DNA from 2 places in the Bradyrhizobium sp. WBAH42 genome. Region 2 is predicted to be linked to the other one. Evidence: predicted binding sites of a transcription regulator. Region 2 holds the regulator's gene; the other holds the start of a gene.
The links. Region 2 encodes LexA, which represses DNA repair genes until DNA is damaged. Its sites were predicted from a motif close to TGTTCNNNNTGTGTTCNG; they were not measured.
Positions count from the first base shown of each region.

Region 1: a site for LexA is predicted at 6,875-6,892, ahead of recA (recombinase RecA). Genes of this name have one in related genera too.

Region 1 is NZ_CP036533.1:6,281,306-6,297,507, reverse strand. It holds gene DCG74_RS29775 (DUF6691 family protein) at 1-129, shown strand, start outside; gene DCG74_RS29770 (hypothetical protein) at 275-607, opposite strand; gene DCG74_RS29765 (hypothetical protein) at 711-1,115, opposite strand; gene DCG74_RS29760 (hypothetical protein) at 1,267-1,491, shown strand; gene DCG74_RS29755 (PilZ domain-containing protein) at 1,716-1,958, opposite strand; gene DCG74_RS29750 (HdeA/HdeB family chaperone) at 2,155-2,448, shown strand; gene DCG74_RS29745 (PaaI family thioesterase) at 2,561-3,025, opposite strand; gene DCG74_RS29740 (hypothetical protein) at 3,389-3,685, shown strand; gene DCG74_RS29735 (hypothetical protein) at 3,785-4,042, shown strand; gene DCG74_RS29730 (hypothetical protein) at 4,073-4,261, opposite strand; gene DCG74_RS29725 (DUF2798 domain-containing protein) at 4,508-4,765, shown strand; gene DCG74_RS29720 (hypothetical protein) at 5,401-5,571, opposite strand; gene DCG74_RS29715 (hypothetical protein) at 5,728-5,928, opposite strand; gene recA (recombinase RecA) at 6,984-8,072, shown strand; gene DCG74_RS29705 (DUF1835 domain-containing protein) at 8,180-9,160, shown strand; gene DCG74_RS29700 (hypothetical protein) at 9,171-10,169, shown strand; gene DCG74_RS29695 (hypothetical protein) at 10,224-11,198, shown strand; gene DCG74_RS29690 (hypothetical protein) at 11,310-12,335, shown strand; gene gcvP (aminomethyl-transferring glycine dehydrogenase) at 12,471-15,338, opposite strand; gene gcvH (glycine cleavage system protein GcvH) at 15,356-15,724, opposite strand; gene gcvT (glycine cleavage system aminomethyltransferase GcvT) at 15,735-16,202, opposite strand, start outside.
Region 2 is NZ_CP036533.1:5,460,810-5,477,011, forward strand. It holds gene DCG74_RS25570 (hypothetical protein) at 1-68, opposite strand, end outside; gene glp (gephyrin-like molybdotransferase Glp) at 201-1,409, shown strand; gene lexA (transcriptional repressor LexA) at 1,586-2,287, shown strand; gene DCG74_RS25585 (hypothetical protein) at 2,663-3,097, shown strand; gene DCG74_RS25590 (ComEC/Rec2 family competence protein) at 3,222-5,501, opposite strand; gene DCG74_RS25595 (DUF2171 domain-containing protein) at 5,598-5,831, opposite strand; gene DCG74_RS25600 (nuclear transport factor 2 family protein) at 6,028-6,414, opposite strand; gene DCG74_RS25605 (glutamine--tRNA ligase/YqeY domain fusion protein) at 6,424-8,100, opposite strand; gene gltX (glutamate--tRNA ligase) at 8,256-9,683, shown strand; gene gltA (citrate synthase) at 9,828-11,129, shown strand; gene DCG74_RS25620 (ROK family transcriptional regulator) at 11,401-12,579, shown strand; gene DCG74_RS25625 (ABC transporter substrate-binding protein) at 12,663-13,949, shown strand; gene DCG74_RS25630 (carbohydrate ABC transporter permease) at 14,000-14,875, shown strand; gene DCG74_RS25635 (carbohydrate ABC transporter permease) at 14,868-15,725, shown strand; gene DCG74_RS25640 (ABC transporter ATP-binding protein) at 15,736-16,202, shown strand, end outside.

The DNA of each region.
Region 1 (16,202 bases), 820 kb from region 2:
GGATTTGGCTCGCTCTCTGCCGTCATCTTCGTCGTGGCGATGTGCGCCGGCATGGTGCTCGCCCGCTTCATCGCTCATCTGCCGTCGTTGACGCGCCTCGTCACACCGGCCGATCCGCTCGAAACCTGAAGTCACGCCAGAGAGCAGTCATGGACCCCAGAGGCACTCATCAAGCTCGGCGGTTCCAGCAGCCCGACATCGGCGGTTGGTTCGGTCGCACGAACGGGACCGGGCGAATAGTCTCGTCCGGTCCCAACCATCAAGCCTTCATCGATCACCAGCGGTCGTCGACACCGACGCCGACGCTGACGCCGGGCGCGCGAATGCCGACGCCGGCGCGCGGGCCGTCATCCCAATCGCGATGATAGGTCCGGCGCTCGTAGTAGCGCTCGCGCGGCATGTAGTTGTAGGAATCGCGCACGATCACGCGCGAACCGCCGCGTGTGCGATAGCAGCGGCCATCCTCGTCGCAGACAAGTCGCACCTGCTGCACGAGATCCGGATTGGTGTACTCGCTGCTCGTATAGATATCGGAAGCCTTCGCCCCCGAGGCGGCGGCCAAAGCACCCACGCCAGCCAACAGCGCAATAGTCAACGTCCTCATCATGTCCTCCTCGAAACTGCCCTCGGCGGTAACAAGAAGGGGAGGCGGTGATCGTTCCCGGTCGCGGTACTGGTTTTTCCCGGAACCTTGTCGTCAAGGCGGGTTCCTAGATCGGCTCGTAAGTCTCCGTCCCGCAGATGTCGTCGGCGTCCGCGCGCCGGCGGTCCACGACCTTGCCGCCGTTGATCGTCACGATGTAGGTCTGGGCGCCGAGCGACGTGCCGGTCGCCGAGGTGAGCTGCGCGCGGACGCACGCGGTCCAGCCCGGTCCTCGCACCTCACGATGGGGCGGGGCGACGTGCACCTCGCGCGGATAGGATGTTGCGAGAAAGACGACGTCGATCTGCTCGCGCACCACGCGCTTGACGTCGGGGGGCGCTTCCGGCGGCGGCTGCTCGGCCTCCTTCATGCGCATGAACTCCGGCACCGGAGCGCGGCTGTCGGCAAAGCCGCAGGCACCGAGCGCCAGCGCGCCGATGAGCAGCGCCGCATGAGCAATGATCCGCAGCATCCGTGGAGGTCCCCTGCGGGCCAACAGATAGGCACGAACGCGATCCGACGAAGTCCCGGTCGATCAAGTTTTGCTGAAGTCTTGGAACCCGCAACATTGCTATTCCGCGATTGCGGGCTAGTTTGTACCCCACGCGAGGGGGATTGCTGCAATGAGGATTTTGGTCATCGCGGCCGCCGTGCTGGCACTGACGGTCGCATCAGTGCAGGCGCAGGGCCGGCGCCAGCCCAATGACGGCGCCAAGCCGATCGACAACAGTCCCAAGGTCGACGAGAAGGCCTACAAGGCCGCGCTCGAGCGCATTCCCGAACCCAAGGACAAGTACGACCCCTGGGGCGGCGCCCGTCCGGGTGAACCTGCCAAGAAGCCGAAATGACGTGAGGTGGATGGCGCGGACCTGTATTTCGGTTTCGGAGAAGCGCCGTCGCTCCTGTCGCGCACCAACGATCGTCCCGGTGGACGATTTGTTGCGGGGTCATCATCGATCGCGCTCGCGGTCGTCACGCGCGTGATTGCGAACCGCGTTGGTGCCGCCGTCGTATCGAAGCAATCATGATCGTGTTGTGCATGTGATGCGAACGTTCGTTCACATCGCGCCTGCTATTGCACGAAAGCGAGGCCGACGCGCTTGTCGCTGCGCCAAACTGTGCGACAATGCTTTACGAAATGGTCGCACGCGATCGAGAGCGTGACCGATTGCGGCAACATGACGGGAGTGTCGAGGTCGATCGCCGCGCCGCCCGCCGACATGTTTCGCACCGTGCAAGCAATGCCGCTGTTTTCAAAGGTGATCTTTCCGCCCTTGAAAACACGATGACGTTGCGATGTACGCTTCTCAATCATCCGCGCGTCAGTCCTGCCGATGATTATGAAGTAGTGCATAGAAATTACGTTGAACTAAACTCAATACTGGCGCTACTTGCGCGGCGTTTCAGACTTTGTTTACGACGTTGGAGCGGCGAGCCGCTCCAACGAACCTGCCCAAAGAGCCTACCCAAGAGCCTTCCCTTTATGGCGTGACGCGCCGATGGAGATATTGATGAAGACTTCGCTTTCGCTTCTTTTCGCCGCAGCGCTCTCGCTGGCCTCGATGCCCGCTCACGCCGCCAAGTGGGACCTCTCGACCATGTCCTGCAAGCAGTTCCTGGAGAGCGGCGAGGACAACATCGCGGTCGTGCTGACCTGGATGGACGGCTGGTACAAGGGCGACGAAGACAACGCGATCATCGACACCGACGTCTTCATCGCGAACGCCAAGAAGTTCGGCGCCTATTGTGGAAAGAATCCGACCGTCAGCGTCGTCACCGCCGCCGACGAGATACTCGGCAAATGACGTCGCGGGCGCAATGACGCGAAGCGCGATCGCGCTTCCTGTCCCGACACGATTGCATCGAGAGCCGCGTCGAGCTTTGCGCTCCGCGCGGCTCTCTTGTTTCAGGGTGCGTTCACCCCGGCAGCATCGCGAACGCGCTTGAGACCATCGCGGCGGGCTTGCCGTCGGCGGCCGAGAGCAGCGTGACGCGGCCAAAGCTCATGGTGCGCCCGAGCCGCACCACGCGCGCGTCCGCCAGCACGTCGGACGCGGAGATCGCGCGCATGAAATGCGTGGTCTGGTCGACCGTGGTCATGGGACGGTAGCCGCGATTGGCCGCGAGGATCGCGATCACCATCGCGGTATCGGCGAGCGCCATCAGAGCCTGGCCGCAGACCACGCCGCCGTTCCGGCACAGCCGCTCCGAAAACGGCATGCGCAGCAGCGCGCCGGGCTGCCAGTCCGCAACGTCCGCCGGCGGCGCATGCTCGAGGCGCTCGACCGCGAGGTTGAGATCCTGGACCCAGGGCGCAAAGACCTCGCCGAGGATGCGCCTGGCGTCGTCGAGGCCGAACTCCGCTTCTGGCTGCGTTTGCATTGCTGTCGCGCGCTCCTGTGTTGCCGGATGTTTCGTCGCATTGTGCGCGCATCGGCGAGGCAAAGTCACTCGGTCTCGCGCCGGCCGCCTCGGCTTGAAAATGCCTGACTTGGCCCGATATGATGCCTCGCTTGGGTAGGGTTGGATGATGTTGCGTCGCTGTGTCCTCGTCTTTTGCATGGCCGTGCTCGGTCTTGGGCTGGGCGGGTGCACCAAATGCGGTCCGATCTGGGACGACTGGCTGCATGCGCCGAAATCATGCAGATCGGATCGGCTCTAGCGGCCCTCCGGGTCGTGACCGGGCTGACAAGGATGACACGGCGCGGGCGATCCGCGCCTCATGGAAGATCTAAGGAGTGAATGATGAAGCTTTTCCGTTTGGCCGCGGTACTGGCCGTGCTGGCGGGACCTGCCTACGCGCAAATGCCCAATGTCAATTTGATGCAGGATCTCCCCAGCAAGTCCCCGGAGGAGAAGGCCGCCGAGGCCGAGCGTGACAAGGCCTACAAGGAAACGCTGAAGAAGATTCCTGATTCCAAGGCGTCCAGCGATCCCTGGGGCGGCATGCGCGCCGATCCGCCGAAGCAGCCGGCGGCCCCGAAGGCGTCAGCCGCAACCAGTGCGCCGAAGAAGTCCAAGAGCGGTACGGCCGCCAACTGACCCCGTTCCGGTAGGCACGAAGTCTTTCCGACGGGACTCCTCTTGATCCGGCCCGCGCCCTACATTGTCCGTAGCGTAGTGCGTTGAGGAAGGCAGGACATGGCCGATCGTCCGCGGGATCTCGCCGAGCGGATGGCGCGCCGGCGCAAGGCGGCCGGCAAGCCGGGGCCGACCGCGCGCGGCGATGGCTATCTGCGCGAGACTTTTACGCTGCCGCGCGCGGCGGCGCGGGAGAGGGCGCAGGCCTTCTTCGCCCGCTATCCCAAGGCCGGCTATATGAGCGAGGTCGAGACTTGGCGCGAATTGCCGGGCGGCGAGATCGAGTTCACGATGCGGCGGCTGCCCAGCGCGGACTGATGCGCTCTATGGCACATGAGGGCGAACGGTTCAGGCCGTCTTTCGCCCGATCGCCTTCAGCTCCCGGTCGATGCGCAGCTGCACGCGCCGGATCGCCAGCAGGTCGATCCTGGTCTCGGTCTTGCCGGTCTTGATCTGGTCGCCGATGCGGAACTGCCATTGCCAGATTCCGGGAATCGCCGTCTTAGCGATGGTGAACTCGACGCCCCTGTGATTCATGGTCACCTCCCACGATTCACCTTCATGCCTGCAAACATGTTGGTCGTCGCAATATTCCGCAGGCAAGGAAAATCTGTCGCCGGCCGCACGCGAACGGCGCTCGATCTCCGTGGTTCTCCGACCATGAACAAAGTTCCTGGGCTCGGGGGGCCCACAGCGTGGTTCCGACCCGGGCGCCGGATCTGCTTCAGCTTGACGGCATGTGCCTTGCTTGCCTGATCGCGGGCAAGCAACCATGGGCCCCTCATGCTCGGCATTCCCCGCCGCTACTCTCACTTCGTCTTCGGCATCATCCAGTCCGGGCTGACCTCGCTGATCGCGGCGGGAATCGCGAGCTTTCCGGCAGGCAGCCCGGTGCTCTTCGTTCGGCACTGGATGGTGTCCTGGCTGATCGCATGGGCCGCGATGCTGCCGGTCGTGCTATTGGCGGCGCCCGCGATCCGCGCCTTCGCGCTGCGCCTGACCCGGGAGGAGCGGGAACCCAGCGCCGGCCGGCAGGCATGAAAAGGCCCCGCCTGGGGAGAGCCAAGCGGGGCTGAGAGTTGTTGGAGGCTGGGTGCTGGGCTGCAACACCATAGCCGAATGACCCTAGCCGGCTGAGCTTACGGCAGCCTGACAGGCGAACGACCGGGAGGAGCGTGATCGAAAGGCCGCAGACTGGCCCCGTACCGGTCCCAATTTCGACATCCGTCCGCACCACTGCGGACACACCCGTCGGCAAGATTTTCATCCGGTCGGCGCAGCCATGGGGGAAACGTGGCGCGCCGACAACGGGGTGGCATCATGGATAACGTAGAGCGGTCATTTGCCGCCGCGACGGCGGCTGGCTTCGTGGTGCTGGTGATAGGCCTGATTCTTCTGGCGCTGCTGTAGACGGGATCGGCGTGCCGGGCGCTCGCATCGATGGGCGCCGGCGCTGCCGCCTTTCAAAAGCGGGAAAACAACCCCATGCACAGTAGGGTGCCGGGCAATTTCCTCGCTTGGCCAATGGGTTACGAGTAGTATTTAGATACCTTGGAGGCCCGCGGTTGCGGCAGCCGACTGGCGCTGCCGGGGTCGGGGATCCCGCCCTAAACCGCGGCTGGCGCCCCGTCGCGGGGCGGACCTCTACCCGCTCCGGAAGCCGGTCCTGGCGGTGCCTAGTGGACCTTGATCTCGTTCAGCGGCAGATGGAGCTCGGCGGCGCGCTCTTCGCGGTCCTTCTTGCGGAACTCGTTTTCCTTGCGCTCGAACTTCACCATCTCCTCGTGCGCCGCCTCCAGCAGCGGCTTTCGCCTGATCGTGTCGTGGTGCGTGTCGTTGTCCGTCATGAGCTGAGGTCCCCAAAAGTTGCGGTCCCATCCCCACAGAAAACCGGAGACCGCGAAAAGGTTCGGTGCCGCAGGATTACGGAAACATGACGGCGCGCCGGCCGCGCGTCGTTGATGCCGATCATATTCGCTTTGCGGAACCCGGCGGAGGCCCGGCTATTTCGGCGGCTGAAGCCCCGGCGATTTGACCCAATCGCTCAGATGATTGGCAACGTCGGCTTGGCGAGCCTTCTTGAGCAGCGCGTCCCGCTCCGGCCCGGGAGGAAGCTTGGACGCTTGCTCGCGGATCTGCTTCACCCATGCGGACAGCCGGTCCTGAAGGGTCAGCTGCTGCTTGAAACGTCGTCGCTTGAACATGGCGCGCTCTTTCCGTGCGAGGAGGCGGGAGCGCGAGGTGAGCGTTCTCATCACCGATAGTGGCCAAGATCCGCGCGGTGATGATGCATTAGGATCCGGAAATGGATCCGCGTCTGTTCAGTTGTGCACTCAGTGCAAAGCGGGGAGGGTGACGATCCAGCATGGCTGATTTGTTGGGCCGCAGAGGTCGGCTCCATCAACCAATGGGGCCGGCTCGCGAGGCGGCCCCAGGTCATCCCAGGAGCTTGTCAAAAGCCACCAAGGCACCGAATGCGGTTGCGGTGACGGCGAGGAAGGCCACGAAATACCATAGGCGATGCATGAGCGGATAATCCGGACGCTCCGCGATGGTTCATGCCGGCTCGACCAGCTCCCATCATTTGGTCAGCGCTTGCTGCACGTCGGCTGATTTTTGCGGCACCAAGGTTCGGGATTCTTGCAATCACCCGGATCGAATGCGGACGGCGCCCGGGCCGCCAACTGAGGCGGCCTTACTGCCGTTGAATGATGCTGGGAGGGAGATTCCCGTCGGCCTTGGGCAGCCCTTCGTCGTCTATCCGCTCCTTGAGATCGGCGGCCCTCTCGATGAAGCCAGCCGCCACTGCTGGGTCGGAACTCGTCTTGGCCAGCTTAAGTAGCGTCGCTGCTACTTCTCGGGTGTTCTTCGTAACCACGGCATTCCCTACATGGATCAAGTGCAGGGAAGATTCTGGAACAGCCAACTCCGTTCCGATGCTCGGTACAAAAATGCACGCAAGCGATAGGAGGCCTCAGCTCCGGGGCTGGCACCGAGCTGAGGCCTTCGTGTCACCGTCACGTTGTCGAGGCGTGAGGCTGCTATCAAGTCACCTGCCAGAGCCCTAGTTCCGGGAAATCAGGGCACTCGGTATTTCTACCCAGGACACCGGGGGGGGGGGGGCACATACGGACAGCAGCAAAATCCACAAAGAACATATTGCGAACTGAGAACAAATGGGGTACATTGGTTTTATCGCCGAGCTGCCTCGCAACCGTTTGTCCCTCACGCGAATCCTCGCCATAAGGAGCACGACCCAATGTCCGCAACTGCCCTGCGTATCGTCGAAGGATCTTCCATGGACAAGAGTAAAGCTCTGGCCGCCGCGCTCTCCCAGATCGAGCGGCAGTTCGGCAAGGGCTCGGTGATGAAGCTCGGCAAGAACGACCGCTCCATGGACATCGAGGCGGTGTCCTCCGGCTCGCTCGGGCTCGATATCGCGCTGGGCATCGGCGGCCTGCCCAAGGGACGCATCGTCGAGATCTACGGGCCGGAATCTTCGGGCAAGACCACGCTCGCGCTGCATACGGTGGCGGAAGCGCAGAAGAAGGGTGGCATCTGCGCCTTCATCGACGCCGAGCACGCGCTCGATCCGGTCTATGCCCGCAAGCTCGGCGTCAACATCGACGAGCTCCTGATCTCGCAGCCCGACACCGGCGAGCAGGCGCTGGAGATCTGCGACACCCTGGTGCGCTCGGGCGCCGTCGATGTTCTGGTGGTCGATTCGGTGGCGGCGCTGGTGCCGAAGGCCGAGCTCGAAGGCGAGATGGGTGACGCGCTGCCTGGCCTGCAGGCCCGCCTGATGAGCCAGGCGCTGCGCAAGCTGACGGCATCCATCAACAAGTCCAACACCATGGTGATCTTCATCAACCAGATCCGCATGAAGATCGGCGTGATGTACGGCTCGCCGGAAACCACCACCGGCGGCAATGCGCTGAAATTCTACGCCTCCGTCCGCCTCGACATCCGCCGCATCGGTGCGATCAAGGAGCGCGACGAGGTGGTCGGCAACACCACGCGCGTCAAGGTGGTCAAGAACAAGCTGGCCCCGCCCTTCAAGCAGGTCGAGTTCGACATCATGTACGGCGAGGGCGTCTCCAAGATGGGCGAGATCCTCGATCTCGGCGTCAAGGCCGGCATCGTCGAGAAGTCCGGCGCCTGGTTCTCCTATGACAGCCAGCGCCTCGGCCAGGGCCGCGAGAACGCCAAGGCGTTCCTGAAGGGCAACCCCGACATCACCGCCAAGATCGAGACCGCGATCCGCCAAAACTCCGGTCTGATTGCCGAGCAGATTTTGGCCGGCACGCCCGAGCGCGACGCCGACGGCGAGGAGCCGGCGGACGAGTAAGCCTCGACCAGCGGAAAGTTTTTCGCGAGGAGCGGGCACTGAGGACGTTGAGTTGCCGACGTCTTCGGTGCCCGTTTCGTTTTGCGTTGCGTTGATCAGGTGGTGCGATGAAGCGTCTGATCTTGACTGGCTGGGGCGGCGGGAGGGAGCTTGCTCAATCGGGGTTGGCCGAGATCGTCATCCCGTTCCATTTTCAATTTGAGTGGGGGCCGCTCCCGCGCGAGGAAAAGCTGTCGGCTTATTTGGCTGCCTACACCGCAGAGCTTGGTCATGCCGAACATTGGTCGGATTGGGTCCGCTGGCCCCGCGGCGCCAAGGGCCGCAAATTGTCGCTGGCTGAATTTTGCGAGCCGTACGACGAGATCGAACTCTGGTTCGGAGCGACTGCCCGCGACCAATTGCAACTGGTCTGGTTGCTCGATCACCTCGGCAACCATCCTGCATTGGCGCAGAAGGTCGGGCTGCGATTGCTGGACTCCGACCTGTTTTTCGGCCCCGAATATGATTTCGCCGAGGGCGAACGCTATATTACCGTCGGGGATATCGGTGCGGAGGAGTTCGAGATTGCCAAATTGGCCTGGTCGGCCTACCGCGCGCCCACTCCTGAGGCTTGCATCGATCTGCTCCACCGCGATCTGAGCGCCTTGATGATGCTGCGGCCAGCCTTGCTTCAGCTTCTGGCAGAGCTTCCGTCTCCTTTGACAGGCCTAGGCGCAACCGAGATTCGATTTCTGGAGATGCTCGACTGGTTTGCAAACACGAATCCGTTGTTCCATCTACGCTCGCTACGGGGCACTTACGTGTGGGGTGAGGTCGAACTGGGATATTTGCTCGAAGGCCTTGCCCTCGGCCCCAAGCCAGCCGTGGCCGGGCTGGGCGACGAATTACGCACCATCGATCTTGGCAATCTCAGAGCCCGGCACGAAGTTTACCTTCGCAGCCGCTTGTCGCTGACCGAATTCGGTAAGGCTGTCGTTGCCCATCAGGAGGATTTCAGCCGTTACAATCCGATTGATCGCTGGTGGGGCGGCACGCATCTGACCAACGACAGGCTGTGGCGCTACGGCGCTGTCCTGACGAAGCCCTGAGGGCGACGGCGTGACGCGGCTCATTGTGACGACAGATTCGTCCGCCGCCGGCGCCTTACAAGGGGCGGGCTTAGCCGACCTCGTCATTGCGATCGAGCGTCGCTTGGTCTGGGGACCGCCGCCCTCCGAAACGGAATGCGAGGCATTTTTCTCCCCGCGCATGACTCAGCCAAACGGCCTGCACTGGCTCGACGATACGCCGGTTTGGCGCCAGGAAAGGTCTGGCATCAAGGGGCGCGGACTGATCGAGCTGTTTTCAGAGTATGACTCGGCCGAACTAGGGATGGGGCCAGAGCCGAACGCACAATTACTTCTGCTCTGGCTACTCGACCATTGCGGCATCGAGGACGCGGCACTTTCCAAGCTCGCGATACGTCACCTGGACCTTGCCGTGGGCGATGTCGCGCCGGAGCAATTGGCCAAGATGAATCCGCCCATCGTCGAGATCACGCAAGATCACGTCGAACTGGCCGGTCGCGCGTGGCAGGCCTATCGCGCGCCGACGCCGCAGGCCTGGTTCGATCTCCGCGAAGCGGACTTGCGCCTGCTTCCGCGGCTCGGGCGTTGCGTCGTCGCCCTGCTCGAAGAGCTTCCAAACGTGACCAGCGGCCTTGGGGCCACGGAGACGCGGATACTGGAATTGATCGCGCCGGGTGAGGTACCGCCCTTTGACGTCTTCCCGGGATATCAGAAGCCCAACGAGCGTCGCGTCTTCGATTACTGGGAGGTGGGCGCGCTGCTTGATGGTCTCGCGCGATGCGAGAGGCCAGCGGTCGCTGGACTGGACGAAGGCCCATTTTCCCTGGAGATGCACGACGATTCACGCCGCCTCCAGCGCTACAAGCAATCCCGTTTGTCGCTCACCGAGTTCGGCCAAGCGGTGCTTGGCGGCGATGAAAACTTTTGCCGCCACAACCGAACCGATCGCTGGTGCGGCGGCACCCACCTGACCAACGACCGGCTGTGGCAGTGGGACCCCGAGGCCCTCTCACTCATCGCACCTGATTAGTACGTACCTGTTCGCTCAGAGTGTTCTTATTGCGTATTATTTCGAGAGGCAATCGTGTCACATTTGATCCTGGCAACGAACGATCGTGCGGAGGATACACTTCGCCGGTCCGGCGTTGCGAACGTCGCGCTCGGGTTCTATCCGCGTTTTGTCTGGAGGAAACTGCCTTCCGACGAGCGGCTTTTGAGGGGGCTGGAGCGCCGATCGGAGAAGCACTGCAATCCCGGCGATCATTGGCTCGATGACGTTTGTAGCGGCGCGCTCGACGGCTTCGGCACGCGCGATATCGGTTTGTTCGAGCTGTGTGCGAAGTTCGACTCGATTGAAATATGGGTTGATCCTCGGCCGAATGATCAGCTTGTGCTCGTCTGGCTGCTGGACCTGCTCCGTCCCTACAAGGAGATCACCACGAAGCTGAGCCTTGTGCATGCGGACGACACTGTTGCCAACTATGCCCCGGAGTCTGTCGCAAAATGGAAACTTCCGGCCTTCAAGGTGACCGAGAATCATTTGGTGACGGCAAGCCGCGCCTGGCGGGCCTATCGGGCTGACACGCCACAACCCTGTTTCGATCTGTTGATGACGGATCTGATGATCTTGCCGAGACTTCGATCGGCGCTGATTGCGGTGCTTGAAGAGCTTCCGGACAGCGTGACGGGACTCGGTGCAACTGAAATGGATCTGCTGGATTTTGTGAACGACGGGCAAACCGACCCGAGGCTCGTCGAAGATGCGAGATGGCTTCGCGATGTATTCGACGAAAACGACGCGCGTGACGCTTTGCTCGAACTGGGGGCGTATTCGGCGCCGCCGCTCTTGTTGGGCGATCCGGCGTTCGACAATGAGGACCGCTACTTCGGCAGGAGTGAGTGGAGGCTCACGCTGACCGAGCTCGGAGGTTCACTTCTCGCCCGTGAAGACGACATGTGGCGTCACAACCCGATCAAACGATGGTGGGGCGGGACCGAGTTGACCAACGAGCAGCTCTGGCGGTGGGATCGCGAATGCCGGTTGCTGGTGGCGCCCTAGGGCAGGTTCGTGGGGTGGACTAGTCTTGCTGAGTCATTCGGCCGCGCCGCAAGAAGTGTTATCGGTCAGGCAGCGCGGATGAGGCCACTGCATGATTATTGTACCGGCCTGATGCTGCCGGTGAACAAGGGCGCGTCGACGATGAAGCGTGTGATCCTGACCAGTTCGTCGGGCGTCGGCCTTGCCCTCGCCGATCGCGCCGACATGGTCATCCCGTTCATCTACCGCTTCGTTTCGGGGCCACTTCCCACCGCTGACCACCTCAACAGTTATCTCGGCGCGCGCGAGTCGTGGTTTGACCCAATGCACTGGTCGGATTGCGTCCGCATCCGTCAATCGCCCCTTATCAGGCGCCCGGACCGGGCGGGTGGATTGCTCTGGGTCTGCGAAACCTATGGGGTCGATCTCATCGAACTATGGTTCGATCCCGAACCAAACAGTCAATTGCAGTTGATCTGGATCCTCGATTACCTGCGTTCCGAACCATCCATCACAGAGAAGCTGAGATTGCGACGCGTCGATTTCGACCTGCGCGAAGCAGATCCCTCAGAGCTTCGCCGTCGTGATGTGCAGCAGTTCGATATCGCAGAAAGCGATTTTGAGATCGCCAGCATGGCCTGGGAGGCCTACCGCGCGCCGACGCCCGAGCTTTGCGCCGGGCTGCTCGGCAGGCCGCTCGGCAAGCTGTCTTTCCTGAAGCCGGCCATGAAGGACCTGCTCGCAGAACTGCCGTCGCCGGCGACGGGACTGGGGGCGACGGAGACGCGGCTTCTCGAGCGGATTGCGGGCGGCCACAATCGTACCGATGAGCTGTTTCGGCCGGGCGCGCTGGGAACACGCGTGTTCGATCAGTGGGAGCTGGGCGCGCTGCTCGAAGGGCTCGCTTTTGGCCCGGCGCCAGCGGTCGCGGGTCTGGACGGCAAGCTGGCGACACTCGATCCGGACAACGCGAGAAGCCGCAATGCTGCCTTTCGCCGGAGCCGGCTGTCGCTGACTGAATTTGGCGAAGCGGTCCTGGCGGGCCGGGAAGATTTTCGCAGTCACAACCCGGTCAAGCGCTCGTGGGGCGGCACGCTTCTGACCAACGAACGGCTGTGGCGGTGGGATGGCGAGCGCCGGTTGCTGGTTGCGCCGTAGAGGCACATTCAGTGTTGTAGGGTGGATTAGCCGAAGGCGTAATCCACCGCTGTTTATCTCCGCGAAAGCTGAAGTGGTGGGTTACGCGGGCGGCCTGCGCTTCGCGCGACCGCCCGTTAACCCACCCTACAAATCCTACTCCGCGGCTTCTGCGTAATCGCTGACCGGCGGGCAGGAGCACACGAGGTTGCGGTCGCCGTAGACGTTGTCGACACGGCCGACCGGGCACCAATATTTGTCGGTGCGCGAGACGCCGTCGGGGAAGCAACCCTCAGAGCGGGTGTAGGCGCGCTTCCAATCGTCGTCGGCGATGTCGTGCACGGTGTGCGGGGCGTGGCGCAGGGGCGAGGCTTCGATCTTGAAACGGCCGGCCTCGACCTCGGCGATTTCTTTCCGGATCGCGATCATGGCATCGCAGAAACGATCCAGCTCGGCTTTCGACTCCGACTCGGTCGGCTCGATCATCAGCGTGCCCGGCACCGGGAAGCTCATGGTCGGAGCGTGGAAGCCGTAATCGATCAGGCGCTTTGCGATGTCGTCGACGGTGACGCCGCTGGTCGTCTTGAGCGGACGCGGATCGACGATGCACTCATGCGCGACGCGGCCCTTCTCGTTCTTGTAGAGCACCGGGAAATGCGGATCGAGACGCGCTGCGATGTAATTGGCGTTGAGGATCGCGATCTCGGTGGCGCGCTTCAGGCCTTCGCCGCCCATCATCAGGATGTAGATGTAAGAGATGGTGAGGATCGAGGCCGAGCCGAACGGCGCGGCCGAGACCGGACCGACCGGCGCATCCGCTTGCGTCGTCGGGTGTCCGGGAAGGAACGGGGCAAGATGCGCTTTGACGCCGATCGGGCCCATGCCGGGGCCGCCGCCGCCATGCGGGATGCAGAAGGTCTTGTGCAGATTGAGATGGCTGACGTCGGCGCCGTATTCGCCGGGCCTGCTGAGGCCGACCTGCGCGTTGAGGTTGGCGCCGTCGAGATACACCTGGCCGCCATGGCCGTGCACGATGTCGCAGATATCGCGGATGTGCTCCTCGAACACGCCGTGGGTCGAGGGATAGGTGATCATCACCGCGGCGAGATCGTTCGCATGCTTCTCCGCCTTGGCGCGGAGATCATTGACGTCGACGTCGCCGTTCTTCTCGCAAGACACCACCACCACGTCCATGCCGACCATCGCGGCCGAAGCCGGATTGGTGCCGTGGGCGGAAGAGGGGATCAGGCAGATCTTGCGATGGCTCTGTCCGCGCGCGGCATGGTAGCCCCGTATCGCGAGCAGCCCGGCATATTCGCCCTGCGCGCCCGAGTTCGGCTGCAGCGAGATCGCGTCATAGCCGGTGATGTCGCAGAGCCATTTCTCCAGCCGCGCGAACAGCGCGTGGTAGCCCTTGGCCTGCTCGCGCGGGGCGAACGGATGCAGCGTGGCAAATTCCGGCCAGGTCAGCGGCATCATCTCGGTGGTCGCGTTCAGCTTCATGGTGCACGATCCCAGCGGGATCATGGCGCGGTCGAGCGCGAGGTCGCGATCACTGAGCTTGCGCATGTAGCGCAGCATGTCGGTCTCCGAGCGATGCGCATGGAAGACCGGATGGGTCAGGAAGGCCGTGGCGCGCTTCAATTCGTCCGGCAGCGCCTCGCGCGTCTCGGCGTCGATCTCGGCATAGGCAAGCTTGCCGCCGAAGGCGCGCCAGACCGCTTCGACCGTCGCGGGCGTCGTGGTCTCGTCGAGTGCGATGCGAAGCGCGGTATCACCGACGCCGAGATTGATCTTCTCGGCGAGCGCGCGCGCGACGATCTCCTCGCGCTTGCCGCCGGCATCGACGCTGAGCGTGTCGAAGAAGGTCTCGCTGTCAGGCGCAAAGCCGAGCTTGCGCAAGCCGGTTGCGAGCACGGCGGCGCGGCGATGCACGTTGCGCGCGATCTGCGCCAGGCCCTCGGGGCCGTGATAGACCGCATACATCGAGGCGATCACGGCGAGCAGCACCTGCGCGGTGCAGATGTTGGAGGTCGCCTTCTCGCGGCGGATGTGCTGCTCGCGGGTCTGCAGCGCGAGCCGATAGGCCGGCGCCCCGCGTGAATCCACGGAAAGGCCGACGATGCGGCCGGGCAGCGAGCGCTTCAACGCATCGCGCACCGCCATATAGGCGGCGTGCGGTCCGCCGTAGCCCATCGGCACGCCAAAGCGCTGCGCCGAGCCGATGGCGATGTCGGCACCTAACTCGCCGGGCGAGGCGAGCAAGGTCAGCGCCAAGAGGTCCGCGGCGACGATGGCGAGCGCGCCCTTGGCCTTCAGCGCGGCGATCGCCGGCCTGAGGTCGCGCAGCGCGCCCGAAGAGCCCGGATATTGCAGCAGCGCGCCGAGCACGTCTGATTTGTCGAGATCGGTGAGGGGGTCGCCGACGACCAGAGACCACCCCAGCGGCTCGGCGCGGGTGCGCATCACCGCCAGCGTCTGAGGATGCACGTCCTTGTCGACGAAGAAGGCCTTGGCCTTGACCTGCGAGTGGCGCTCGGCGAGCGCCATGGCTTCGGCCGCCGCGGTGGCTTCATCGAGCAGCGAGGCGTTGGCGACGTCGAGCCCGGTGAGGTCGCAGATCATGGTTTGGAAGTTGAACAGCGCTTCCAGCCGGCCCTGGCTGATCTCGGGCTGGTAGGGCGTGTAGGCCGTGTACCAGGCCGGGTTCTCCAGGATGTTGCGCTGGATCACCGCGGGCAGGATGGTGCCGGAATAGCCCTGGCCGATCAGCGAGGTGAAGACCTGGTTCTGGCTTGCGAGCTCGGCCATATGCGCGATCGCCTCGGTCTCGCTCAGCGGCTTGCCGAGATCGAGCGGGGAGGTCTGCCGGATCGAGGCCGGCAGCGTCTCCGCCATCAGTGCATCGACGCTCTTGGCGCTGACGGCCTCCAGCATTGCGGTGACGTCGCGCGCGGATGGGCCGATATGGCGGCGAACGAAACTGGCGGCGGTGTCGCCGTTGGTCTTGCGGTGCGCGGTCATCGCTTGCTCCATCGTCCTTAAGCCGTATGCGCCTTGTAGGCGGCTTCATCCATGAGGCCGCCGAGCTCGCTTTTGTCGGCAATCTTGATCTTGAAGAACCAGGCCGCGCCTTGCGCATCCGAATTGATCAGCGCCGGCTCGGCGGCGAGGGCCTCGTTGGTCTCGAGCACTTCGCCCGTAACAGGGGCGTAGACGTCGGAGGCGGCCTTCACCGACTCCACGACGGCGGCGGCTTCGGCTTTCTTCAAGCTGCGGCCGACCTTGGGCAATTCGACGAACACGACGTCGCCGAGCTGCTGCTGGGCGTAATCGGTGATGCCGACCGTGGCGGTGTCGCCGTCGATGGCGAGCCATTCATGGTCGGAAGTGTACAGCGTCGTGGTCATTGTCTCGTCCTCAGCGTTTGTAGGTGTTTTTGACGAAGGGCATTGCAGCAATCTGCAAGGGCAGCCGCTGGCCGCGCACCTCGGCGAAGAGCTTTGTGCCGAGCGCAGCGAGGCTCACAGGCACGTAGCCCATCGCGACCGGCGCGCTCAGGCTCGGGCCGAAACCGCCCGACGTGACTTGTCCGATCGGCTCGCCACCCGCAGCGTCGGCAAACAGCAGCGCGCCCTCGCGCACTGGCGCGCGGCCCAGGGCGAGCAGGCCGACGCGGCGGCGGGATGCGCCGTTATCGAAATGGGCGAGGATCTTCGCAGCGCCGGGAAAGCCGCCGGCGCGCGCTCCGCCGGTGCGGCGGCTTTTTTGCACCGACCATTCCAGCGCGGCCTCGACCGGCGTGGTCGTGGTGTCGATGTCGTGGCCGTACAGGCAGAGCCCGGCTTCCAGCCGCAGGCTGTCGCGGGCCCCGAGGCCAATCGCGAG
Region 2 (16,202 bases):
ATCTCGTCCTGGCTATCCGCAGGAAGCTGCCGCACGGCCTTGAGCGCCTTTTCGAGCAGTTTTGTCATGGACAGAAGATAAGCCGACCCGAGACCGAAAGGAAGTGTGGCTTCTTGCTGGCCAGGGAGGCCTTTTTGCTTCAGTCCCTCCGCTCAGCTAGAACTTGCCGACCGAGTCCTGATTTGTTGCGGAGTTCGCCCGTGGCCCTGATGCCGGTTTCTGACGCGCTCGCCGCGGTGCTGACCGGCGCCGAGCCGCTGGCTGAAGAGATGGTTCGCCTCGACGAGGCCCACCATCGTGTGCTCGCGCACGATGTCGCGGCGCGGCGTACGCAGCCGCCGGAGGCGATGTCGGCGATGGACGGCTATGCCGTGCGCGCGTCCGACGCGGCCATCGAGACCAGGCTGACCGTCGTCGGTGAGGTCGCGGCGGGTCGGCCGTTCGCGGGAAGGGTCGGCCCCGGCGAAGCCGTGCGGATCTTCACCGGCGGCGTCGTTCCCGACGGCGCCGATGCCGTCGTGATCCAGGAGGACACAATTGCCGACGGCACGCATGTCACGATCAAGGAAGCCGCAATTTGTGGCCGGCACATCCGCCCTGCGGGCATCGACTTCCGCGAAGGCGACGTGCTGCTGCGCAAGGGAATCCGTCTCACCGAGCGCGATCTCGCCCTCGCCGCCGGAATGAATCATCCTCATCTCGCCGTTATCCGCCGCCCGAGGGTCGCGATTCTCGCCACCGGCGACGAGCTGGTCATGCCGGGCACCGCGCCTGGTCCCGGTCAGATCGTCTATTCCAATGGCTATGCCCTGCACGCCCTTGCCCGCAGCGAGGGCGCCGAGACCATCGACCTCGGAATTGCCGCCGATACGCTGGAGTCCACGTCCGCCGGCATCCGCCGCGCACGCGAGAGCGGCGCCGACATCCTGGTCACGACCGGCGGTGCGTCGGTCGGCGACCACGATCTGGTCCAGCAGGCGCTCAAGGGCGAAGGCATCGAGATTGCGTTCTGGAAGATCGCGATCCGGCCCGGCAAGCCGATGATGCATGGTCGCCTCGGCGCGATGCGCGTGATCGGCCTGCCCGGCAATCCCGTGTCGTCATACGTGTGCGCCTTCCTGTTCATGGTGCCCTTGATTCGGGCCCTGTCGGGCGGTTCTGTGATTCATCATCAGCGCGAGCGCGCCGTGCTGGGCCGCGATCTCGGCGCCAACGACCAGCGCGAGGATTATCTGCGTGCGCGGCTGGAGGTACGCGACGACGGCACGCGCGTCGCCCTTCCCGTCAGCCATCAGGACTCCTCCCTGCTTGCGAATCTCTCTGCGGCACAGGTACTTCTCGTGCGCGCACCGTTCGCGCCGAAGGCCGAGGCCGGCACACCTTGCGAGGTGCTGCGGCTGCCCGTCTGAGCTGCCCGGCCGCACGCATTCCGCGAGTTCGGCCTCGTTCACCATAAATTAAGCAGTTGCGGAACACATATCGAACATATAGTGTCCGTTCATGATTTGTTTCGAGGATGTAGCGGCTTATTGCCGACTTCATCGTCTCGGAATCGAACGACATCAACCGGGGGACTTTGGTCGAGATGTTGACGCGCAAACAATACGAGCTTCTGCGGTTCATCAGCGAACGTCTGAAGGAAAGCGGCGTGCCGCCGTCCTTCGACGAGATGAAGGATGCGCTCGACCTGCGCTCGAAGTCAGGCATTCATCGCCTGATCACTGCGCTCGAGGAGCGCGGCTTCATTCGCCGCCTGCCCAACCGCGCCCGTGCCATCGAGGTGATCAAGCTGCCCGAGCTCCAGGCCGCAGCCGGCAATCGCCGCGGCTTCACCCCGAGCGTCATCGAGGGCAATCTCGGCAAGGTGCGCGCGAGCTCCAGCCCGCCCGCGGATGAGGGCGAGCGCCCCGTCGCGGTGCCCGTGATGGGCCGCATCGCGGCCGGCACGCCGATCGAGGCGCTGCAGACCCGCAGCCACACCATCAGCGTCCCGCCGGACATGCTCGGCTCCGGCGAGCACTACGCGCTCGAGGTGCGCGGCGATTCGATGGTCGAGGCCGGCATCCTCGACGGCGACATGGCGCTGATCCAGCGCAACGAGACCGCCAATACCGGCGACATCGTGGTGGCGCTGATCGACGACGAGGAGGCCACGCTCAAGCGCTTCCGCCGCCGCGGCGCCTCGATCGCGCTCGAGCCCGCCAATGCCGCCTACGAGGTCCGCATTCTTCCGCCGAACCGCGTGAAGATCCAGGGCAAGCTGATCGGGCTTTACCGGAAGTACTGATACCGGAAGTAAGCGCTACGCGCGCTTCGATCGTCGATCCAAGATTGGAGCGGATACTTGTCCGCTCCGGCTGGATGGTCTTTCTGGTTCTGCGCTGACTGTTCGGCGCCTCTTCCCGCGCGACACTCGCCCATGCGGACACGCGGCCATTTCGCTCCGCCGGTAGAGTTGTGCCGACAGCGCCGATAGTGCGGGCCAAATGCAAGGACGCGAGGTTTGTTCCTATCGAATCCGGGAAAGATAATGTGATCGCGTGCTGCGGATGCGAGCCGCAGATTTGCCCATAACCGAGCAGAGCGTTGGAGGCTTCCACTCTGATAGAGGCCTGCGCCTCGAAAGAGACGCGGGTCGCTATCCCAGTATGAGGAGCACCCGATGTGTGACTATAGCCTGCATGCCGTCGCGACGCGCCCCGCCGAAGTTGGCGAGACGATCGTCACGACAACCTTCCGCGGCACCTCGACGCGCGGCTTCGCCTCCGAAGCCGATCTCTCCGTCGCGGTCTGTCTGCTGCCGGGAACGGAGCTCGCTTTCGCCGATAACGTCCGCTATGACAACCGCTGGATCTGGACGCGAACCGTCAACTCCCGCGTCGGCAAGTTCGGCAAGATCGACCCGCACATTCCCGATCGCCATCATGACGCGATCGAATTTCCGGACGGCAAGTACGTGCTGGTGACGCAGCTCGTCGAAGGCCAGCGCGCGACCGTGCTGCAATTGCCGGTGACGCAGCAAGCCATCGAGCGCGAGCACAAGCCGCAGATCGTCGCCGACACGCGGCCCACGATCACGCGCCTGCCGATCGGCTGACGCCGTCGGCCCCGACCGAAAAGTCGAGGGCCAAATTCAAATGCCATCGCCGGCCGCGGCCGGCGAGATGGTATGGTTTGCGTCCTGCGGGATCCCGTCGGACCGATTTTCCCCGCATCGATCTTCAATCGTCGGCCTGCAAGTCGGCCTCCGATGGCGTTGCGTCCCGGTTGCGAGGCACGGCCGTCTTCGGCACGAGGCTGCCGTCGAAATCCCCCTCGCCGGCGCCGGCCGGCAGCCAAGGACGGCTTGCCCCTCTCGCCCTCACCGCCTGCACCGAAAAACCCTCTCCGCTTCGCGTCAGAGCCAGCGCGCCCTGACTGGCAAGACGCGCCCGATCGACGACCATCGCCGCGCAGTCGGGCGGCGCGGGCCGCGCCGTCACCACCAGCGCGGCGCGGCTGCAATCATCGGCCAGCGCGTCGATGCGCGTCGCCAACGCGATCAGCCGTCCGTCCGCGAGCGGCGCCACGCAACCGGACTCGTCACATGACGCGCTGCTCGCCAACGAGGCGTTGCCGGCATCACGCGGATCGGCATCGGCGGCCAGCCACTCCTTCAGCAGGAAGCTGTCCTTGCTGGCGCGGATCACTTGCAAGCGCCCATCCGCGCCCCGGACCGCGACGCTCGCACCATCCCCGGCAATCAGGACATCAGGCTGGCGCACCGACAGCCCCCAGAGGATCGCCGCCAGCAGCACCAGGGCGCCGGACCAGCGCAAGGGCGTGCGCAACAGGCCCATCACGATGAGCCCGAGGCTCGCCGCGATCAGCGGCGCGATCCCGAACGCCGGAATGCGGCCGACGGCGCCCGGCAGGGCCGCCACCCAGCGCGCGACCAGGACCATCCACTCGATGCCGATTCCCATCAACCACCAGAACACGCCGTCGAGCCCGAAAGGCGCTGCGAGCAGTCCGAGCAGCCCGGCCGGCATCACCAGCGCCGACACCACCGGCATGGCGCCGAGATTGGCGATGACGCCGTATGGCGTCACGCGATGGAAGTGGAAGGCGGCATATGGCGTGGTCGCGAGCCCCGCGATCAGCGAGGCCAGGAACAGCATCGCGATCTCGCGGCCGCCCCACAGCGCGATCCGCGCCGTCGCGGAATGATCGGGTGAGGCGAGCAGGTTCGGCATGCCGATCTGCACCAGCGCGACCAGCCCGAGCGTTGCCGCAAACGACATCTGGAAGCTCGGATGCACCAGCGCCTCCGGCGCGACCGCGAGCACGATCAGCGCCGCCACCGCCAGCGTGCGGAAGGTGATGGCGCGGCGATCGACCATGACGGCGATCAACACCACTGCCGTCATGAAGAACGATCGTTGCGTCGCGACTTCCGCGCCCGACAGCAACAGGTAGAACGCCGCCGCGACCAGCGCAGCGGCCGCCGACCATTTCTTGATGGCAAAGCCGGCCGCCAGCCCCGGGATCAAGGCCAGCAGCGCGCGCACCGCGAAGAAGACGACGCCGGCGACGACCGCCATGTGGTAGCCGGAGATCGACAGCACATGGCCGAGCCCCGAGACGAACATGGCATCGTTGACCGGCGCGGTGATCGCATCGCGCCGCCCCGTGAGCAGCGCCGTTGCGATCGCCCGGTTGTCGCCTTCGAGCGTTGCGCGGATGCGCGCGTCGATCGCATCGCGCAGGCCCTGCATGAAGGCGGCATAGCGCAGCCGCAGGCCGCCGGCATCCGGCGGCCTGGACGCCGTGATCGCGCCCATTACGAAGCCGGAGGCACCGATGCTCTGGAAGAACATGTCGCGCGAGAAATCATAGCTGCCGGGCCGCACCGGCGAGATCGGCGGCAGCAGCCGCGCCTTCAATTGCACGAAGCTGCCGACTTCGGGCGCCGTGCCCTTGCGCACCGAGAGGCGGACGCGCTCGAGCTTGACGTCGCCGCGCTGCGCCTCCATCGCGCTGACGCGCAGCACGAAGCGATCGGTACGCTCGCGAATGTCGCGCGCTTCCACGAAGCCCGACAGCGACACCGAATAAAGCGGCTTGGCGAGCACGGGATGGGCGACGCGCGCCGTCTTCCAGGTCGCCATGGCAAATCCGGCGGCGACCGCCGCGATCATGATCGCAGGCGCAAACAGCCGGCTCCGCCGGAGCAACACCGCGCCGAGCATCAGCGCGATGGCCGTCGCGGCAACCACCCACAGCACCGGCTCATGATCGGCGGCGAAATAAAGCGCAATGCCGCCGCCAAAGGCGACGGGCACCCACGGCAACAGCCGGCCTGGCCCGGCCTCGGCGCGCGCCCACTGGCGCAGCATTTCGACGATGGCCGGCCAGATGCCAAACCCCGCCGGCGCAAAGCCGCCGGCCGGGGCGGCGCGGCCGACCGGCCACGTCCCGGCAACTCCCTGGGAGCGTCCTGGCCGCCCCGGCTCCGCCATTCCCCTGCACCTTGCGATACGCGACGGGTGCGGAGGCTACCGGACCGTGCGGCTGCGCGAATAGCGGTACAGATCGGGAACGGGCGACGGAGCGCCCTACTTTTCCTCTTCCATCGTCACGGCGACGTCCGCCTTGGCGGACAGCCGCACCTTGTTGCCTTCAACATCGGCAACGAGGCCCTTGTCGATGAAATGATGGTGGCCCTTGTGGCTGCCCTCGCCGCTGTCCTTCCTGGTCAGCTTGATGCGGTTGCCCTCTACCCTGTCGACGGTGCCGACATGGACACCGTCGGCGCCGATGACTTCCATATGCTCTGCGATGTTCTGCATGGCGGGATCCTTGGTTGGGATCGCGGCCAACGCGGCAGGCGCGCGTTCGTTTCAATCGTCATTCCGGGGCGCGACGAAGTCGCGAGCTATGATGCGCAATTGCGCATCTGAGAATCCATAACCACCATCGTGAGTATGGATTCCGGGCTCGCGCCGAGTGGCGCGCCCCGGAATGACGACACTGATGGAACGACCGCTAAATCAGCGGCGCCTGCGACGAGGCGTGGTGATTGACGATCTTCCAGTCGCCTTCCTCGCGGATGATGACCCAGCTCATCTTGACGACGAGATCGTCCCGCTCGCCGGCGAGATCGAACGTGATGATCGCGGCCATGTTGATCAGGTCAGGGCCGGCCTGCGCGGCGTACACGTCGGAGAAGGTCGCGCTCGGCCTGCGCCAGCGCGGCAGGCCGTTGAAATAATCGGCAACGCCGTCCCTGCCCCGATAGAGTTTTGGGTTCGAGCCAAAGAAGAACGCGTTCTTCGCATAGAGCGAGGACAGCGCGGTCGCATCGAGCGTCGCGAAGCCGACGCACCATTTCGCGATGATGGCGGAAACGATGGCGTCGGCTTCGCTGCTCATGCCCTCGCCTCAGCCCTTCGCGACTTCCTTGGCGAACGTATCGCGCAAGCCGATCGTGCGCGAGAACACCGGCTTGCCCGGCGTCGAGTCCTTGTCGCGGACGAAATAGCCCTGGCGCTCGAACTGCATCGGCTCGGTCGAATTGCTCTCCGCAACGGACGCCTCGACCCGCGCATCGGCGAGGATCTCGAGCGAGTTCGGGTTGAGATCGGCCGCGAAGTTCGAAGCGTCCGGGCTCGGATTGGCGAACAGCTGGTTGTAGATGCGGATCTCCGCCGGCTTCGACGTCGCCGCCGGCAGCCAGTGCATGGTCGCCTTGACCTTGCGGCCGTCGGGCGCGTTGCCGCCCTTGGTCGCGGGATCATAGGTGCAGCGCAGCTCCACCACCTCGCCCTGGTCGTTCTTGATCACGCCGGTGCACTTGACGAAATAGGCGTAGCGCAGCCGCACCTCGTTGCCCGGCGACAGGCGGAAGAACTTCTTCGGCGGGTTCTCCATGAAATCGTCCTGCTCGATATAGAGCTCGCGGCCGAACGTGATCTTGCGCGTGCCGGCGCTAGCGTCGTCCGGATGATTGATCGCCTCGAGCTCCTCGGTCTGTCCTTCCGGATAATTCTCGATCACGACCTTGAGCGGCCTCAAGACTGCCATGCGCCGCTGCGCCGTGCGGTTCAGCTCCTCGCGGATGCAGAACTCCAGCATGCCGACATCGACGACGCTGTTTGCCTTGGCGACGCCGATGCGCTTGACGAATTCGCGCAATGCGGCCGGCGGCACGCCGCGGCGGCGCATGCCCGCCATGGTCGGCATGCGCGGATCGTCCCAGCCGGCGACATGACCCTCGCGGACGAGCTGCGTCAGCACGCGCTTGGACAGCAGCGTGTAGGTCAGGTTGAGGCGCGCGAACTCGTACTGGTGCGGCTTGGACGGCACCGGCAGCTTCTCGATGAACCAGTCGTAGAGCGGCCGGTGGTCCTCGAACTCCAGCGTGCAGATCGAATGCGTGATGCCTTCAATCGCGTCCGACTGGCCGTGGGCATAGTCGTAGCTCGGATAAATGCACCATGCGTTGCCGGTGCGCGGATGGTGCGCATGCAGGATGCGGTACAGCACGGGGTCGCGCAGGTTGATGTTGCCCGCGGCCATGTCGATCTTGGCCCGCAGCACACGCGCGCCGTTGGGGAATTCGCCGGCCTTCATGCGGCGGAACAGGTCGAGATTCTCCTCCACCGAGCGGTCGCGGAACGGCGAGTTCTTGCCGGGCTCGGTCAGCGTGCCGCGCGAGAGGCGGATCTCCTCCTGGGTCTGGTCATCGACATAAGCGAGGCCGTCGCGGATCAGCTGCTCCGCCCATTCATACAGGCGGTCGAAATAGTCCGAGGCGAAAAACAGGTTCTTGCCCCAGTCGAAGCCGAGCCAGCGCACGTCGGCCTGGATGGAATCGATATATTCCTGCTCTTCCTTGACCGGATTGGTGTCGTCGAAGCGCAGGTGGCAGCGGCCCGGAAACTCCTGGGCGATGCCGAAGTTGAGTGCGATCGACTTGGCGTGCCCGATATGCAAATAGCCGTTCGGCTCCGGCGGGAACCGGGTCACGATCTCCTTGTATTTGCCCTGGTCGAGGTCGGCCTGGATGATGTCACGAATGAAATCGCGCCCAACCTCAGCTGCCACCGGTTCTGTCATTACGAAAATCCTGTAGGGAAATCAGCGGTTCTTCTGCCAAATTCGCGTGGCCGCGCCAAGAGCTTAAGCAAGGCCTGTCAGGTCCGCCGTCGCCCTTTAGTTATGTCCCGTTCCTGCTATACACCACCGCCTCCAATGCATAGGCCCTGCCAAGAATGTCCGATTCCGTCGTCACGCGCTTCGCTCCCTCGCCGACCGGCTTCCTCCATATCGGGGGCGCCCGCACGGCGCTGTTCAACTGGCTCTTTGCCAAGAAGCACGGCGGCAAGATGCTGCTGCGGATCGAGGACACCGACCGCGAACGCTCCACGGAGGCGGCGATCGGCGCCATTCTCGACGGGCTGAAGTGGCTCGAGCTCGGCTGGGACGGCGAGGTCATCTACCAGTTCGCCCGCGCCGCCCGACACCGCGAGGTCGCCGAGCAGCTGCTGGCCGACGGCAAGGCCTACCGCTGCTACGCCACCGCCGAGGAGCTCGCCGCCATGCGCGAGAAGGCGCGGGCGGAAGGCCGCACCCGCCTCTATGACGGCATGTGGCGCGACCGCGACCCCGCGGCGGCTCCGAGCGACGTCAAGCCCACCATCCGCCTGCGCGCGCCGCAGACCGGCGAGACCGTGATCGAGGACCAGGTCCAGGGCCGCGTGGTCTGGCAGAACGAGAACCTCGACGATCTGGTCCTGCTGCGGGGCGACGGCAACCCGACCTATATGCTCGCGGTGGTGGTCGACGACCACGACATGGGCGTCACCCATGTGATCCGCGGCGACGACCACCTGATCAACGCCGCCCGGCAGAAGCAGATCTACGATGCGATGGGCTGGGCGCTGCCGAGCATGTCCCACATCCCCCTGATCCACGGCCCGGACGGCTCGAAACTGTCCAAGCGGCACGGCGCGCTCGGCGTCGATGCCTACCGCGCCATGGGCTACCTGCCGGCTGCGCTGCGCAACTACCTCGTCCGGCTCGGCTGGAGCCACGGCGACCAGGAGATTTTCTCGACCGAGGAGATGATCGAAGCGTTCGATCTCGCCAGCGTCGGCCGCGCCGCCGCCCGCTTCGATTTCGCCAAGCTGGAAAACCTCAACGGCCATTACATCCGTCACGCCGACGATCAATCACTCGTGAAGATGTTCGAGGACGTGCTCGACCACATCGTGCCGAGCCGCGACGAGATTAAGGCCAAATTAAACGACACCACGCGCGCGCAGCTGCTCAAGGCCATGCCGGCCCTCAAGGAGCGTGCCAAGACGTTGATCGAGCTGATCGACGGCGCCCATTTCATCTTCGCCGACCGGCCGCTGGCGCTCGATCCCAAGGCGGAGGCGCTACTGACGCCCGAGAACCGCAAGCTGATCGGCCAGCTTCATTCCGCGCTGGAGAAAGTCGAGACGTGGAGCGGCGCCACCACCGAGGCCGCGCTACGCGCCTTTGCGGAGGAAAATAGTCTCAAGCTCGGCGCGGTCGCCCAGCCGCTCAGGGCGGCGCTCACCGGACGGACGACGTCGCCCGGCATATTTGAGGTTTTGGACGTGCTGGGCCGCCAGGAAAGCCTCGCCCGGCTCAAGGATCAGGCTACGACGTAAGTCGACCATGCGTGCGGCGATCTTGCAGCGCACATAGCAATAATATACCCATCTCCCCCACATTCTGGAACATCCGGCCTGCCCCCATGGTCGCCCTGGGGGCCTCCGGCTCCGGCCCGTTTCACCACACATCGGGGACCTCTGATGGACGCAAAACCAAGCCCAAAGACCGCGACGCTGACGGTCGGAAACAACAATTTCGATCTCCCGATCCTCAGCGGCAGCGTCGGGCCTGACGTCATCGATATTGGCAAGCTTTACGGCCAGTCCGGCCTGTTCACCTACGATCCGGGCTTCACCTCGACCGCGAGCTGCCAGTCCAAGATCACCTATATCGACGGCGACGCGGGCGTGCTGGAATACCGCGGCTACCCGATCGAGCAGCTCGCCGAGCACGGCGACTTCCTGGAGACCTGCTACCTCCTGCTCTACGGGAACCTGCCGACCGCCGCGCAGAAGAAGGATTTCGACTACCGCGTGACCCATCACACGATGGTGCACGAGCAGATGGCCCGCTTCTTCCAGGGCTTCCGCCGCGATGCCCATCCGATGGCGATCATGGTTGCGGCCGTCGGCGCTCTCGCCGCGTTCTATCACGACTCCACCGACATCAACGATCCGAAGCAGCGCATGATCGCCTCCATGCGCATGATCGCGAAGATCCCGACGCTGGCCGCGATGGCCTACAAGTACACCGTCGGCCAGCCCTTCGTTTATCCGAAGAACTCGCTCGGTTTCGCCGAAAACTTCCTGAACATGTGCTTCGCGGTGCCCTGCGAAGACTACAAGGTCAGCCCGGTGCTCGCCGATGCGCTGGAGAAGATCTTCATCCTGCACGCCGATCACGAGCAGAACGCCTCGACCTCGACGGTGCGCATCGCCGGCTCCTCGGGCGCCAACCCATTCGCCTGCATCGCGGCCGGCATCGCCTGCCTCTGGGGCCCGGCCCATGGCGGCGCCAACGAGGCCGCGCTGAACATGCTCTATCAGATCGGCACGGTCGACAAGATCCCCGAGTTCATCGCCAAGGTGAAGGACAAGAACTCCGAAGTCCGCCTGATGGGCTTCGGCCACCGGGTCTACAAGAACTACGATCCGCGCGCCAAGATCATGCAGAAGATGTGTCATGCCGTGCTCAAGGAGACCGGCCATGGCGACGATCCGATGCTGAAGGTGGCGATGGAGCTCGAGAAGATCGCGCTCAGCGACCAGTACTTCATCGACCGCAAGCTCTACCCGAACGTCGACTTCTATTCGGGCATCACGCTGAAGGCGATGGGCTTCCCGGTCTCGATGTTCACCGTGCTGTTCGCGGTCGCCCGCACCGTCGGCTGGATCAGCCAGTGGAGCGAGATGATCGAGGATCCCCAGCAGAAGATCGGCCGCCCGCGCCAGCTCTACACCGGCGTCGCCAAGCGCGATTACGTTCCGATCGACAAGCGGTAACAATCGGCCATCACGCCTTTTCGAAACGGCGCCATCGCAGGATGGCGCCGTCTTTTCGTTTGCGAGACAGCCTTGTAGGGTGGGCAAAGCGCAGCGTGCCCACCACTCTCTCGCGACTGATAGGAAGTCGTGGGCACGCTTCGCTTTGCCCACCCTACGAAACCGGTTGCTGCCGCGCACAACAACAAGTCGGATCATCGCGCCAGCCAGCGCTTGACAGCCGAAACGCTTCGCGCGCAAATTCTTACACTAAGTAAGAATGACGACAGGGATGGAAATGCCGGAGCAGCCGAGAAGTCGGCGGCAGACGCGCGCTGCCATTTTGACTCATCTGCTTCAGTCGGGCGGCTCGTTTCGTCCGCCACTGGCCAAGGCCGTGCGCCTGTCGGAAGCGAGCCTGTCGCGCATCCTGCTTGACTTGAAGGCCGAAGGCCTGATCGAGGAAGTGCGGCGCCCTGCCCCTTACGTTGGTGGCCCGACCGGCCTCGTGTCGCTCGACGGCGCGGTGGCGCTTGGGGCTCTGGAGCTGACTGGCCAATGGCTCGGCGTCGGCGTTGGCAGTCTTTCCGGCGAACTGCATTACACCGAGCGCGTGCCGCTGCCGAAGAAGCCGACGGTCGACTCCGTTGGCGATGTCTTTCGCGAGGCACTGGCCTTGCTGCACGACTGGACACGGCGGCGCCGCATCAGGCTAGCGCAGATCGGCGCGACCGTTCCGGGCCTCGGCCGTCTCAGCGTATCAGGCAATCCGATCATTCCCTGTGACGTCGAACGTATCAGCAGCATGTTCGGCGAGATGTTCGCGGGCGTGCCTGTTGCCTTCACCAATTCGGTGGTGGCGCACGCCGCCTTTCATCGTTGCCGTAACGAGGACTATCCCTTTAGCGATCCACATCTGTTCGTGTTCGTCGGCCAGGGCGTCGCCGGCGCCTGGGTGGATGATCCTAGCGAAGATGACGCGCTCGACCCGGTCGAGCTCGGCCACATGGTGTTCGGCACCGACGGCCCCCGCTGCCGCTGCGGTCATCATGGCTGCGTCGAAGCCTATACGTCGCTGCCGGCGCTGGCCGAGCTGCTGCATATGACGGAAGCAGAATTGCTACAGCTCGGCCATGATTGGGTGACCGCGATTCCTCTCACGTCCAGGGTGCGCCAGGAATTGCGCCAGCGGCTGTTCCGGCTTGGTCTCGCCATCGGCAACACATTGAACGTCAAACCATGCCGCGGCGTAGTCGTCAGCGGCTGGCCATCGCTGCTCGCCGAGAAGGAGCGAAAGGCCGTGATCGACGGGATCGACGCCTGCCTGCTCGGCGGACGCGAATTGGCGCAGGTCTCCGTCGCCTTCGTGCCGCCGTCGACCGGCAACGATCCGCAGGCTGCGCTCGCCTTCGCCGCGTTTTGCCTGGCGAGATCTGGCGGCATGCCATCCGCATCGACGGAGGCCGCCTGAATGACTTAAGCCGCGTGCGGCTCGCGCACGCCAACAACAGCGCCAAAAATGGCGTAAGCAACTTCACACCGGGAGGAACTGCCATGCCGATCACAACAACAAGGCGTCGTCTGCTCGCGGGATCTGCTGCCGCGCTCGCATTTCCGCACCTTGCCCGCGCGCAAGGCGCAGTCAAGCCGCGCCTCACCGCAATCTCGCAATGGTCCGCCGGCAGCGACGGCGCCGCCATCACCGCGCTCGGCAAGAAGTTCGAGGAGAAAGGCGGCGTCTGGCAGCACTCGCCCGTCCCCGGCTTCACCACGGACATGATGAACAAGTTGCGTGCGCAGATCATTGCCGGCGATCCGCCGGCCTGTTCGCAACTCAAGGGCCCCGAGATCGCGGCCTGGTCGAAGATCGCGCCGACTGTCGACCTCGACGCCGTGGTCGCGGCTGCCGGCTACGAGAAGGTCGTTGCGCCGGACCTTGCAAAGCTGCACAAGCCGACCGGCAAGTGGATTGCACTGCCGCTACAGATCTACAGCACAAACATGCTGTTTCTCTCCAAGCGCGGAATGGACAAGGCCAAGGCCGACAAGATCCCGGTCACCTGGGCTGACTTCAATGACCTTGCCGAGAAAATGAAGTCGGCCGGCATGGCCTACCCCATCGCCAACGGCGGCACCCGCGCCGACGACGGGCAGAAATTCGAGGCGTCCCTGGCCGGCATCAGCCCGACGGCATACCGCGCCGCCTGCATGAATCTCGACAAGAAGGCGCTGGAGGGCCCTGAGATGAAGGCAGCCTTCGCGCAGACGCGCAAGATCTCCAACTGGTGTGATCCCAATGTCGGCGTCCAGCCCTATGCCACCAATTTGAAGCGCTTCGTCGACGGCGACATGGGCATGCTGATCATGGGCGGCTGGGCCCAGGGCGTATTGAAAAACGCCGGCTTCAAGTTTGACGACTACGTCATCACCCCCGGCCCCAGTGACAACGGCAAGCCTGTCTTCCTGTTGAATGCCGATGCCTTCATCTTCTGGCAGCGCAAGGAGGCCGATCTCCAGGCCGGCCAGATGTTGATGGCCCAGCTCGTGATGGATCCGGCGATCCAGACCATGTATTCGCAAATCACGGGATCGATCCCCGTGCGTACCGATGTCGACCTGTCCGGCGAGGGCTGGTCGGATGGTCAACGGACAACCGCGGCCGCATTGAAGAATGCCATGGGCAACAATCAGGCCGTCCTGAGCCTCGCGCACAACATGGCCCAGGAAAACGGCCTGACCGCGGCGATGATCGACGTCATCACTGAATATGTGAAGAACAAGACGATCAAGCCGGAGGAGGCCGTCAGCCGCCTCGCCGACGCCGTCGAGGGCGCACGTTGACCGACGTCGTCTCGACAGCAACACGGCCGAGCCGGGCGGCGACCCCGGAGATGGTGCGCCGGCTGCCCGAATTTCTGATGATCTGGGTGCCGCTGCTGTTATCCGCAGCGCACCTCATCTCCTTTTCGCTATGGACCATTTGGATTTCGTTTACGCCCTCCACCCTTGTTCCCGTTACGGGCTGGGTTGGTTTGCGCAACTACAATTCGGTCCTGGCGTCGCGAAATTGGCAGATTGCCTTCGACAATCTACTGCTGTTCGGCAGTGCTTTCGTGCTGCTCAGCTTGATTACCGGTCTCTTGCTCGCGATCCTGCTCGATCAGCGCATTCGCGGCGAGAACGTGCTGCGATCCATCTTCCTCTATCCCATGGCCGTGTCGTTCGTCGTCACAGGCACGGTGTGGAGCTGGCTGCTCAATCCCGGCATCGGGATCGAGAAGCTCGTCCATGATCTCGGCTGGATGACCTTCAAGTTCGATTGGCTGGTCAACCGCGACATGGCGATCTGGACCATTGTCATCGCCGCGATCTGGCAATCCTCGGGCTTTGCCATGGCCCTCTTCCTGGCCGGCCTCCGCTCCGTCGATTCCGAGATTCTCAAGGCGGCACAGATCGACGGTGCCGGGCCAATCCGAACCTATTGGCGCGTCATTCTGCCGACGCTTTGGCCGATCACCGTCACGGTCATCGTTGTCCAGTTGCAGTTTGCGATCTCGGCCTTCGACCTCGTCCGCGCCCTCACCAACGGGGGGCCAGGAATCGCGACCCAGCTGCCGGCGCTTGTTGTCTATGATTTGATGTTCCAACGCAGCCAGCTCGGCCGGGGCGCGGCTGCGGCGGTGCTGATGCTGCTCATTCTGCTCGCGGTGCTGCTCCCTTATGCGGCGTGGCGCTATGTCCGGCAACGGCGGGCGGCCCATGCGTGACCGAAGCTTCGCCCCAAGCCGCGCTCTGATCTATCTGATCGTAACCTTGTTCGCGGCCGCCTACCTCGCGCCGCTGGTCGTCGTCATTCTGAACTCGCTCCGGACCAATGAGGAGATCGCGCAGAGCTCGATGATCGGCTGGCCGCAACACTGGGCGTTTGGCAATTATGCCCTGGCCTGGAGCGGCTTTTGCGTTGCCGAGACCTGCGCCGGCATCCGGCCCTATATGATCAACTCCGCGCTCGTCACGATTCCTGCGACGATCATCTCGACCCTGCTCGGCGCTATTGCAGGGTACGCCATATCACTCTGGCGCTTTCGGGGCGATAACTGGATCTACGGCATCGTCACCCTTGGCCTCTTCCTGCCCCAGCAGATGCGCCTCTTGCCCTGGACGATCGTGTTGCGGGACATCGGGCTGATCAACACGCTGACGGGCCTCGTGCTGATCCACACCATCCAGGGGCTGTCCTTCACGGTGCTGTTCTGCCGCAACTACTATATCGCCATTCCGCACGAGCTGATCCGGGCCGCACGCATCGATGGCGCCGGCTTCTTCCGCATCTTCTGGCGCATCATCCTGCCGCTCTCGGCACCCATCCTGATCGTCACGGTGATCTGGCAGTTCACCCATATCTGGAACGAATTCCTCTATGGCGTGACCTTCACGACCGGCCAGCAGCAGCCCGTGACGGCCGCGCTCATCGCACTGTCTACCCCAGTCGCAGATATCCCCAAGCAAGGTGTGCAGAGCGCCGCGGTGATCATCGCAGCCCTGCCGACTTTGCTGATCTATCTGTTCGGCGGCAAGTACTTCGTCCGCGGCCTGACTGCCGGGGCCGTGAAATGATGGAGTTGTCATGGCAGCACTGAGCATTCGCGCCCTCTCCAAGCGTTACGCCAATCTGGAAGTGCTGAAGGACATCGCGCTCGACATCGAGAGCGGCGAGTTCACCGTGCTGGTTGGCCCGTCCGGCTGCGGCAAGTCCACCCTGCTCAACATCGTCGCCGGGCTCGACCGCCCGAGCGCGGGGACGATCGAGATCGGCGGCCGCGTCGTCAACGATGTCGCGCCGAAAGATCGCGACATCGCCATGGTGTTCCAGTCCTACGCGCTCTATCCCTCGATGACGGTGCGCCAGAACATCACCTTCGGGATGGAATGCCGTCACGTTCCCAAGGCCGAGCAGGACGCTGCGGTCGCGAATGTCGCAAAACTGCTCCAGATCGAGCCGCTGCTCGGCCGCAAGCCGTCGCAATTGTCCGGCGGCCAGCGTCAGCGCGTGGCGATGGGGCGCGCGCTGGTGCGCAATCCCCTGCTCTTCCT